3 regions of the Bacillus smithii genome follow, and region 1 is predicted to be linked to each of the others. Evidence: riboswitches for the same ligand, from Rfam matches in the RefSeq annotation. Region 1 holds a riboswitch; each other region holds the start of a gene.
What was found. A riboswitch is a leader RNA that binds a small molecule or an ion and turns the genes downstream of it on or off. The one in region 1 is predicted to bind thiamine pyrophosphate.

Region 1 (3,276 bases):
GCATGACTTGTCCATCCTTTGGAAAAGAAGCGGCACCGACTATTTCGGCTTTCAATTCTGGTTCCATTTGATATACTTGATCGGCTGAAAGCCATTCTGCCGGCTCTCCTTGTTCCTGCTGCCAGGCGATTCTTTCTTTCAGCATGTTTGCTTCTTCTTCGCTGAACGCGATCCGCAACATACCATTTTTAAGAAACTCAACAGGCTGGTCGGAAACTTGTTCGATCTCAGGAACCAATTGATCAAAATAATCGCGGCTTTTGCGGGCGAAATCAAAAAAGGCTCCGTCTATTCTCGGTTCTACTTGTGCTCCCAGCATTCCGGCTGCCGCGCTTGATGCTTCAGAAGCAATTCGTTCTTTTTCCAGTACAGCAACGCGATAGTTGCGTTTTGACAACTGATAGGCGATCGAGCCGCCATTGATGCCGCCGCCTATAATAATGACATCATATTTCTGCATGGTGACGCCCCTCCCATAATGATTGTTTGTAAGCTTTAGCCGCTTGTTCAGGAAACTCGGCTTCATACACTCCGGATAGAACCGCCACTCCCGACGCTCCGGCTGCCAGACACTCGGGAACGCGTTGAGGAGTAATGCCGCCAATGGCGATAACGGGGATTTGGACTGCTGAAGAAACGGCTTTCAAAGCAGCCAATCCTCTCGGAGGGAGACCTGGTTTGCTTTTAGTGGGATAAATATGTCCAAAAATGAGGTATTGAGCGCCTCGCTTTTGTTTATCCATGGCTGATTCGACGCTATGTACGGAATACCCCTTTGTTAAGAAACGACCATGATCTCTTTCCTCGTGAGACTTTTCCGGAAAGTGCACACCAGGAACACCAAGCTGTAAAGCTAAATCCGGTTGACTGTTCAGAATGATTTTCGTTAACGGAACTCCATGTTTTTCTAAATCTGCAACTCCTTTTTTGATCATCTCTGTACTCCAACTACGCTCTCGAATATGAATAAAATCCACCCATGGTTGAATTCGCACGGTGATCGAAAGCCAATCTTCAAAACTCTGTTTTCCTGTGGAAATGACGTGCAGCGCTTTTTTCATCGCCATTTTCTCCTTGATGAAAGTTGAATGGGAAAACTTTTTAACCAATTCTGTGCAGTAAAAAACCCACTTTCCTATGTTGGAAAGTGGGCTAAATGCTCTCAAGTATAATGAAATTATACTCCACTTTCCTACGCTGGTATCAACCAGATCAGGTTCGAAGGGTTTTAAAGTATCACTTTAATCTCAGCCGATCACTATCGGCACCCCTAGTGGCTCTTATTTGTTTATGATCATTGTTTTACGATCCCAATGAAAAAATTTAAAATAATAAGGAATATTTTTCTTTATCAAAATCTTAAATCCATATTGAAAGGTTGTCAATAGTCGTTTCAAAGTTTCTGGACGATAGGTGAAAGAAGGTGGCGAAATGTTGTGTCGTTGAAAAAGGGAATGGGGAAAAAATAAAGAAGGCGCCCCGGAAGTGTAGCGGGAGGCCTTCTAAAGAGATGATGTCCATCTTTTAGAATAAGCAATTATTTTGCTTTCTTCAGGCTTTCGGGGATCTTAGGTGCATGTGCGAGCGGGCTGGAAGCTTGAACAAATACATTTGCCATTACACGGGTAGTGTTAGATAAAATTTTAGCTGCTTTTTTCATAATATTCACCTCCTTTCATGGTGAAATTGTTTAATTTATGGATAAACTTGATGCCTGCCGGTGTCAGCAAAAGGGCTTGCAGCAATGCGCCGAACACGAAACCGGGCGCGGAAAAAATATAGTAGATGACAAAGGTAAAGATAACCCACAATATAGCAGCAAGTTTCTTTTTTTGTTCCCACTGCTTTGAATGTTTGATTTGATGCGGTTCATAGTAAGGAGCAAATCTTGCGATCAACATGAGACTGACAACAAAGTAGCAAAAAAGTAAAATAGGCGATACAGGGAGCCAAACGAACGTCAGAACAAGAAGCGAGCTTGTAATCGAACAGGCGATAGAGCGATCTAAATGGGCGCCGCCCGTCAATATCCGAAGAATCATAAAAGACAACGTCACTTCAACAGTCAACAGCGGCACTCCGATGATCCAGCCAACAATCAGCAAAAGAAGAAACGTAAAAAGAAGATTGAATAGAATCGTAAACCCGAATACGAGTACGTCATGAGGTTCTGTTTCTTCAGGATTTATTTTTTTGATTTGGTCTGCCAATGCAACTGCCCATTTTTCAAACATACAACTTCCTCCTTTATAATGACGGGCAGCGGATGGATAGCCGGACTGGTTTTAGCTCGGTTTCAACCACTGCTTGATCTTGCTTAAAGTGTTGAAGAGCATCAAATAATTTCAAGTTTGTCTGAAGGCGATCCAGTACAAGTTGGCTGGATATCAAATAGGTAATATCTTGAGTTCCTATATGAACATGAAAATAGATTTTTTTTCTTAGACGGCACAACCAACACAATAAATTAGTTGTGCCTTTTCCATTTCTCTTCAATAGTGTTTAAATATTCATTTGGTTCTTTTTTGAATCTTCTTTGTTTTATATGCTCGCCAATACGTTGTTCCCATTTATTCGCTTCAGTTTTATATGCTGAATAATTAACATTTTTTATCATTTGTAGCCCTTCCTGTTCATTAGAGACATTTTCTACAAATACAATGTTTTCACCGTGTCGGATAATATATCGATTCCAAGTCCGACTACCTGTGATTCTTCGGTGTTTTTGCTTTATTCTTCTAAAAAAGAGTTCTAAATCATTATTCGTTCTCGGTATAAGTGGATAATCATAAAAGGTGAAAAGTCCTTTCCAAAATCCTTTACTATACTTTAATAGGTTCTCTACAAACGGTTGATCTTCTTTCCGATTAAGCTCTTTTTCCATTTGGTTTAAATATTGCTTCAATCTGTTTTCGACCCAAAAACTTGTTTTATTCTCAGAAGGTTCCATAATGGTGGCAATCCTTTTAAATCGTGTATCCCAACGTTTTACGAGTTGATAATCTTCCTTATAGTTATCCACATTTCTGACTATTCTGAACAAATTTTCAAGTAGAGGAGTCCCCTTTTTTATCCAGGCATTTTTCAATCGAATCTTTAATCGCATTCGTTCGTTCAAAAACACAAGTGCCTGGTAATTCGAATGGTGGCTTACCATCTTCTAGAAGAACGGATCGAATAGCCGCAATATAGTCACTTGCTACCTCTTCTTCTATGTTTTTAGATGGAGAATTTTCAATTTTTCTTTCAACTTCCCTTATTCCCCTTAGCTTCTTT
Region 2 (3,276 bases), 880 kb from region 1:
ACATGATGATCGGAAGCGCCGTTAAGGAATTAACCTTTCTGTCCTTTATGAATAACTTGGCCCCCGTCTGTTTCCTTGTGTTGCTCGTTACGATCGCCATTCTCGCCTTTTTGTTTCGAAAACAGCTCACCACCTCGGCAGTTCTCAAAGAAAAGCTGCTCGCTTTGGATGAAAAAAAAGAAATAACCAATGCAGTACTTTTGAAAAAATGTTTGTCCGTCCTGCTTATCACGATTGTCGGCTTTTTTTTCCATCCGCTTCTGCATGTTGAAACAGCCGTGATCGCTCTGTTAGGAGCTTTCATACTGTTGTTATGGACGGGAGGAGAATATTTGGAATCAGCTTTGAAAAAGGTGGAGTGGACAACCCTTTTCTTCTTTATAGGACTGTTTGTCATTGTGGGCGGGCTGGTCGAAACAGGACTTATTTCCGCACTCGGCAAAAAGGCGATAGAAATAACCGGCGGGAATGTGACGATCGCATCGTTTTTGATTTTATGGCTAAGCGCGATTGTTTCGGCGTTTGTCGATAATATTCCTTTCGTTTCCACCATGATCCCGCTTGTCCAAACGATGGGCGATTTGGGAATTAAGAATCTCGAACCGCTGTGGTGGAGTTTATCTCTTGGTGCCTGTCTTGGCGGAAATGGTACGTTGATCGGCGCCAGCGCCAACTTAATCGTAGCCGGTCTTGCCGCCCAACTAGGCGTCAAAATCACCTTCACTTCGTTTTTAAAAATCGGATTTCCGCTTATGCTTATTTCGATTCTTATCTCAAGCGTCTATATTTATCTTCGTTATTTATGGTAGACCGAAAGAGAAGCCGGCACATCTTTTCCTATCAAAACAGGAGGGTTCTGTTGTCCCTTTTGATGTCGTTGAAAGACAAGAGCCCCGGCCTCTACCAATAGATTCAAAGGCGCAGGGCTCTGCCATTGGAATGGAATCGGTTTAAGGCTAAGCTTTCATCCGCATCCGTTCGGGGAGGGTTTGAATCGAATGGATAACGTCATCCAGCTTCGTCTCCACACGATACAACAGATAAAATGTCACCACGATCGGAAACCCTACATCTTGGATGAATGAAAGTAATTGTTCCATTTTCCCCCTCCTATTCTTCGTCAATGTTCGGAAAGAATGATCCCGCATGAACCTATCATACGGGATCATTCATCATGGATGGACCGGAAATTACTCAAGTGAATAGTCAGTAGTATTACGTTCTACCAACCGCGCACCTTGGATTCCAACCAATGAACCGTTTGGCGTTTGGAAAATGTTAGCCGCGATGATGCTGGTCATGGCCATTTTCATCTCTGCAGGACTGAGCGTTTCTTTCGGACTGTCCACCGTAATGGACGCTGTTTTCCCAAGTTCCGTTTTAAACTGCAGTTCAAGCGTTTTAGCCATATTTCTCCCCTCCTTCATTCATTACAAAATGTCCGACTGATCACTGCGTTCGACTCTCACAAGCGGCTTATCCGACAACGAACCTAAAGCATTGGCAGCTTGGCTCAACTGATCCGGTGTCGCTTCCAACCGGATGTTGGAAAAAGTCTTCGCTTTATAAACCGGCTTTCCTTTTTCATCCAAACCATAATCGAACACCAACCGCAAACTCGATGCTTTCAAATTAGCTTCTGCCATGTTCTCCCCTCCTTTCACTCCTTATATAGAAAAAAATGTCCGGACAAGACACCATAAGCAGCTCTATATCTCAAAAACTTAGAAAACTCAAAACCCGGCATATGCACTCTTCTGTTTAAACCCCTTGTCAAGAAAAGATTTTTCAGTCATACTAAAAAATAGAAAATGGAATAACGTAACCACAATCAGCGGAAAGTTGAATCTTGCGCTGATAGGTCCAAGATGAGAATTTGTAGGGGAGCCGGTAGTGCCGGCTGAGAAAGCATCCGCTAGATGCTGACCCTTCGAACCTGATCTGGTTGATGCCAGCGTAGGGAACATATTCTCAAACAGGCGGTTTTTTCTTGTTTGAAAATATGGCGTTCGGGATCAACCCGGACGCTTTTCTTTTGTTCCCATTTGCCTCCATGAAAAGATTGACTTTTGCCTGATTGCGGTTCAACATCTTAAAAAATAGATTAGGAGGAACAAAAATGAAAAAATGGCTTCTTGCTCTGTCGGCTGTTTTTCTTCTTGCCGGCTGTGGCCAACAAGGGGGAAAAGATCAAACAGCCAAAGACACGAAAGATGTAAAAAAAGTGTCTGTTGTACTTGACTGGACGCCCAACACCAACCACACCGGTCTTTACGTGGCGAAAGAAAAAGGATTTTTCCAAAAGCACGGTCTTGATGTCACGATTTTGCAGCCGGGAGAAAGCGGACCGAATCAACTGGTAGCTTCCGGAAAAGCTCAATTTGGGATCAGCTCGCAAGAAGAGGTAACACAAGCGCGTGCACAAGGGATTCCGCTCGTATCCATCGCAGCTGTGATCCAGCATAATACATCCGGATTTGCTTCTCCTGTAGCAAAGCATATCCAATCACCGAAAGACTTTGAAGGAAAAACATACGGCAGCTGGGGATCTCCTGTTGAAAAAGCGGTTATACAATCGATCATGCAGCTGCAAAAAGCTGATGTTAACAAAGTGAAATTTCTCAATATCGGTAATACCGACTTTTTAACCGCTGTAAAACGGGATGTTGACTTTGCCTGGATTTTTTACGGATGGGAAGGAATCGACGCCGAATTAAAAGGGGAAAAACTCAACATGTTGTATTTGAAGGATTTTTCCAAAAAACTAGATTACTACACCCCTGTCATCATCACGAACGAAAAACTGATTCAAACCCAGCCCGATATCGCCAAAAAATTTATGGCTGCTGTTTCTGAAGGCTATACGTATGCCATCGACCATCCAAAAGAAGCGGCCAATTTGTTGTTAAAAGGAGCTCCCGATTTGGATAAAAAGCTCGTCATGAAAAGCCAAGAATGGCTTTCCCCAAGATATCAAGATGATGCTCCACGCTGGGGAGAGCAAAAGAAAGAAGTTTGGGAAAACTACGCTGATTGGATGTACGACCATCACGTATTAGACAAGCGAATTGACGTCCAAAAAGCCTTCACGAATCAATTCTTGCCGAATGCAAAAGGAGGAGAAAAATGAGCAATTCATTAGTCAGTATTCAAATCATTCCCCATACCAAAAATGGAGAAGACGTGATCCCCTATGTGGATGAAGCGATAGAAGTGATAGCCAACTCAGGAGTGAAATATGAAGTCCATCCGCTGGAAACGACAATGGAAGGAAAC
Region 3 (3,276 bases), 460 kb from region 1:
AAATAGTACTCATCGCACAGCGTGAGGGTTTTATGATATTCCGGCAAGTCGTCAGTACTTTATCATTCCCGTTCAGTTGGCCACATTTCCTCGTTGTAAGCCATCTCCCAAAACATGTATTCAAATCGAGTCGTGTTCAAGAAAATTTCTTCCAGTCTCGCAAGTTCTGATTCTTGTTTTCCTGCTGCAAGATCATCGAGAAGATGGATACACCATTGAGCGAGTTCTCCAAATTCCTCCGAGCTGTACATTTGAATCCATTCTCCATAAAGTTCATGATCACTAGCCCCCGGCAAACGGCTTAATTCTTTACCAATCTCCCAATAGCTCCACATACAAGGAAGTATAGCGGATACAAGTTCCGCAAGCGTACCATTTTGGCCGACATGCAGCATATAATGCGTATAAGCCAGTGTAGTGGAAGAAGGTTTGGCTTTTTCAAGCTCCTCTTCGCAAATGTCAAATCGTTTCGCATATTGGCGGTGAAGAGACATCTCCTCATTGATGGTGGAATGCAAAAGCGCTGAAAATTTCCCCATTGTTTCTACATCATCAGCCTTAACGGCACCCAATGCAAATAATTTGGAATATTGAATCAAGTATAGGTAGTCTTGAATCATATAAAATCGAAATTTTCTTGGATCAAGAGAGCCATCTCCCATTTCCTGTACAAAGGGATGAGAATGATTCTTTCTCCAAATAGGTTGTATTTTTTCGTATAATCTTTTACTAAATTTCATCATAGCCACTCCTTTTTTCCATCGGATTTCGTATGACACCATTGATAAATAAAGGTCAACATGACTTTCGTATAATCGACCAATTGATCAATCGATATATGTTCATTCACAGCATGAGCGTTGTGCAAATCACCCGGTCCATAAATCGCTGTAGAAATACCGGCTTCACCTAGCCATCCACCGTCAGTGACTGTTTGGGACACATCTATGATAGGATCGGTTTTACAAACGTCTCGGTGCGAACGGGCTAACAATTGTACTCCGGGATGCGTAGGATCCACTTCCAGCGATGGAAAAATTTCACCGCGATCTTCAATCATGGAAGTGCCCCCCCATTTAAAAGTGGGGGGATTTTCTCTTAACCACACATCTCCTTGAGCTACCATTTTTAGATGCTCCTCGATTTCTTTTGCAACCTCTTCATAAGATTCATTCGGATAATAATGGACCGTGATCCATAATCGGCATTCATCCGCAATAAAAGCGGCATGTCTTCCGCCCTCAATCACTGCCGGGTTAATGGTATTGGATCCCGGAGGGAATCCCGGATAACTTTTCGTTACAGCCCAATGACGTTCCAGCTCCTGTAACCCCTCTATTACTTTCATCATTTTTTCAATCGCGTTTGCGCCAAACAATCTCCCACCGGCATGGATCATGTTTCTTCTCATTGCATCGTGAAACGTTTCTTTACTTTTAACAGTGATCCAGCCGGTAATAACACCGCCTTGTCCTTGAATATGTAAGTCGCTTGTATCTACAACAACTGCAAAATCAGCCTTGTACCCGCGTTTACAGCATTGCAGCGTTCCTGCTTCGCCTACTTCCTCCCCAATAACCGATTGAAAGATGAGATCCCCTGGCAATTCAATCTCTGCTTCACGAAGCAATTGAATAGCAAACAGTGCTCCGGCTAGCCCGCCCTTCATATCTGCAGCACCACGCCCCACTACTACTCCGTCTTTCACTACTGGTTTAAAAGGATTCACTTCCCAGTCCTCATTTTCATCCACTTCTGCGACGTCAATATGACCATTTACAATCAGACTCTTATAATTTTGGGAGTTCTTTCCTTTTAAAACTCCCACCACATTAGGATCACCGGGATAAACATCCCACATATCAATCTTAAAACCTAGGTTCTTCAAGAATTCTGCCACAAATGATTGCGCTTCTTTTGTATTTCTGGCCGGCGGGGCAGGAGTTCTAAAAGAAATAAGCTTTTTCAATAGATCAATCAATTCTTGTTTTCGTTGATCGACTTGTTCAACAATCCGATGTAAATTTTGGCTCACCGAATACTCTCCCCCTTATATGCATAAAAAAACCACTTCTTGTTCAAAGAAGTGGCGACGGCATCATCCAATCGAAAAACAAAGCATGTCTTTCGAAAAAGATGACGACAACACCGCTTCCCTACGCTAGTATTACCTAGTTCAGGTGATAAGGGTTAAGGCCATTATGCCTCTCTCAGCTTTTCAAAAGCACCCCTAGTGGTGTATAACGATTCGATTTTATAAAAATTTTCCCGAAAATCGTAATAATGACTATTTTTGTTCATTTTAACATATCAAGACTACTTGTTCAATTGCACAGGAGGATTCGTATGACCTAGCAGCCCCAATATTTTTCCAATAAGCAAACTCTACTCTGATTTAGAATGAAATCCACACTGAAATGGATTATAGAAACCCTTCATCTTAAGAATTTTACGAGCTCACTTTCCCTTCAAAAACCAATTCTTTTAAAGGTTTTCTCGTATTTGGATTTTCACGCTTCTGCAAGTTTTCATCAAGTATTTCTTTTTCGCCTTGATAACCAATAGCAATCACGGCATGTAGATCAAAATTTTGCGGAATATTTAACAATCTGCGAGCCTCCTCTCGATCAAATCCTCCAATGGCATGTGTTACAAGACCGAGCAAAGTGGCCTGAATTGCTAAATATCCCCAAGCAGCGCCAGTGTCGAACGCATGTGCACCATTAGGATCACCATTCTCTCTTTGTTTGTTTGAAGCAACTAGAACAAGAACGGGAGCTTTTTCTGCCCAAGTTCGATTAAAAGGATGAAGAAATTGGTGGAAAGTTGTTAATTGCTCAGATGTTTTCGCCACAATAAAACGCCAAGGCTGGTCATTATAGGAAGAAGGGGCCCAATGAGCTGCTTCAAGTACACTATACAAATCTTCATCAGAAACTTTTCGATCGGAAAATGCGCGAGGAGACCAGCGATTTAAAAATAAAGGATTAACGGAATGCGCAGCTTTTCGAAATTCTTTCACTTCATTGTATAGCTGTTCGACAGGATTTACAGTTAAACTCATTTAATATACCCCTTTTCAAATTTAAATGATGATTACGAATCTTCGTTTCTGTTTCGTTCTAAAGCCGTTATAAACTGTCTATTCTTTCAGTCGGCCTATCCGTGCTTAAAAGGCTTAAGGTTCGATAAAAAATTTTTACCGGAATGATCTTTTAGAGGCTGATTTTTGAATATCAGTGACTCGATTTTTTGTAAGAGGAAATCTCTTTTTCT

Region 2: it holds a riboswitch for thiamine pyrophosphate, as region 1 does, so the genes downstream of both, BSM4216_RS14530 (ABC transporter substrate-binding protein) here and BSM4216_RS02840 (DUF561 domain-containing protein) in region 1, are expected to answer to the same signal.
Region 3: it holds a riboswitch for thiamine pyrophosphate, as region 1 does, so the genes downstream of both, BSM4216_RS05085 (acetylornithine deacetylase) here and BSM4216_RS02840 (DUF561 domain-containing protein) in region 1, are expected to answer to the same signal.

Annotation. Positions count from the first base shown of each region.
Region 1 covers NZ_CP012024.1:604,624-607,899, forward strand. Annotated here, with positions in the region: gene thiO (glycine oxidase ThiO) at 1-460, opposite strand, end outside; gene BSM4216_RS02840 (DUF561 domain-containing protein) at 447-1,061, opposite strand; TPP riboswitch at 1,173-1,282, opposite strand; gene BSM4216_RS16085 (AgrD family cyclic lactone autoinducer peptide) at 1,538-1,660, opposite strand; gene BSM4216_RS02845 (accessory gene regulator ArgB-like protein) at 1,644-2,234, opposite strand; gene BSM4216_RS02850 (hypothetical protein) at 2,468-2,950, opposite strand; gene BSM4216_RS02855 (transposase) at 3,048-3,276, opposite strand, start outside.
Region 2 covers NZ_CP012024.1:3,094,378-3,097,653, forward strand. Annotated here, with positions in the region: gene BSM4216_RS14510 (ArsB/NhaD family transporter) at 1-809, shown strand, start outside; gene BSM4216_RS14515 (YvrJ family protein) at 957-1,100, opposite strand; gene BSM4216_RS14520 (DUF2922 domain-containing protein) at 1,191-1,409, opposite strand; gene BSM4216_RS14525 (DUF1659 domain-containing protein) at 1,431-1,646, opposite strand; TPP riboswitch at 1,871-1,980, shown strand; gene BSM4216_RS14530 (ABC transporter substrate-binding protein) at 2,120-3,130, shown strand; gene BSM4216_RS14535 (MTH1187 family thiamine-binding protein) at 3,127-3,276, shown strand, end outside.
Region 3 covers NZ_CP012024.1:1,062,012-1,065,287, reverse strand. Annotated here, with positions in the region: gene tenA (thiaminase II) at 63-740, opposite strand; gene BSM4216_RS05085 (acetylornithine deacetylase) at 740-2,035, opposite strand; TPP riboswitch at 2,137-2,242, opposite strand; gene BSM4216_RS05080 (nitroreductase family protein) at 2,450-3,064, opposite strand; gene BSM4216_RS05075 (YezD family protein) at 3,200-3,276, opposite strand, start outside.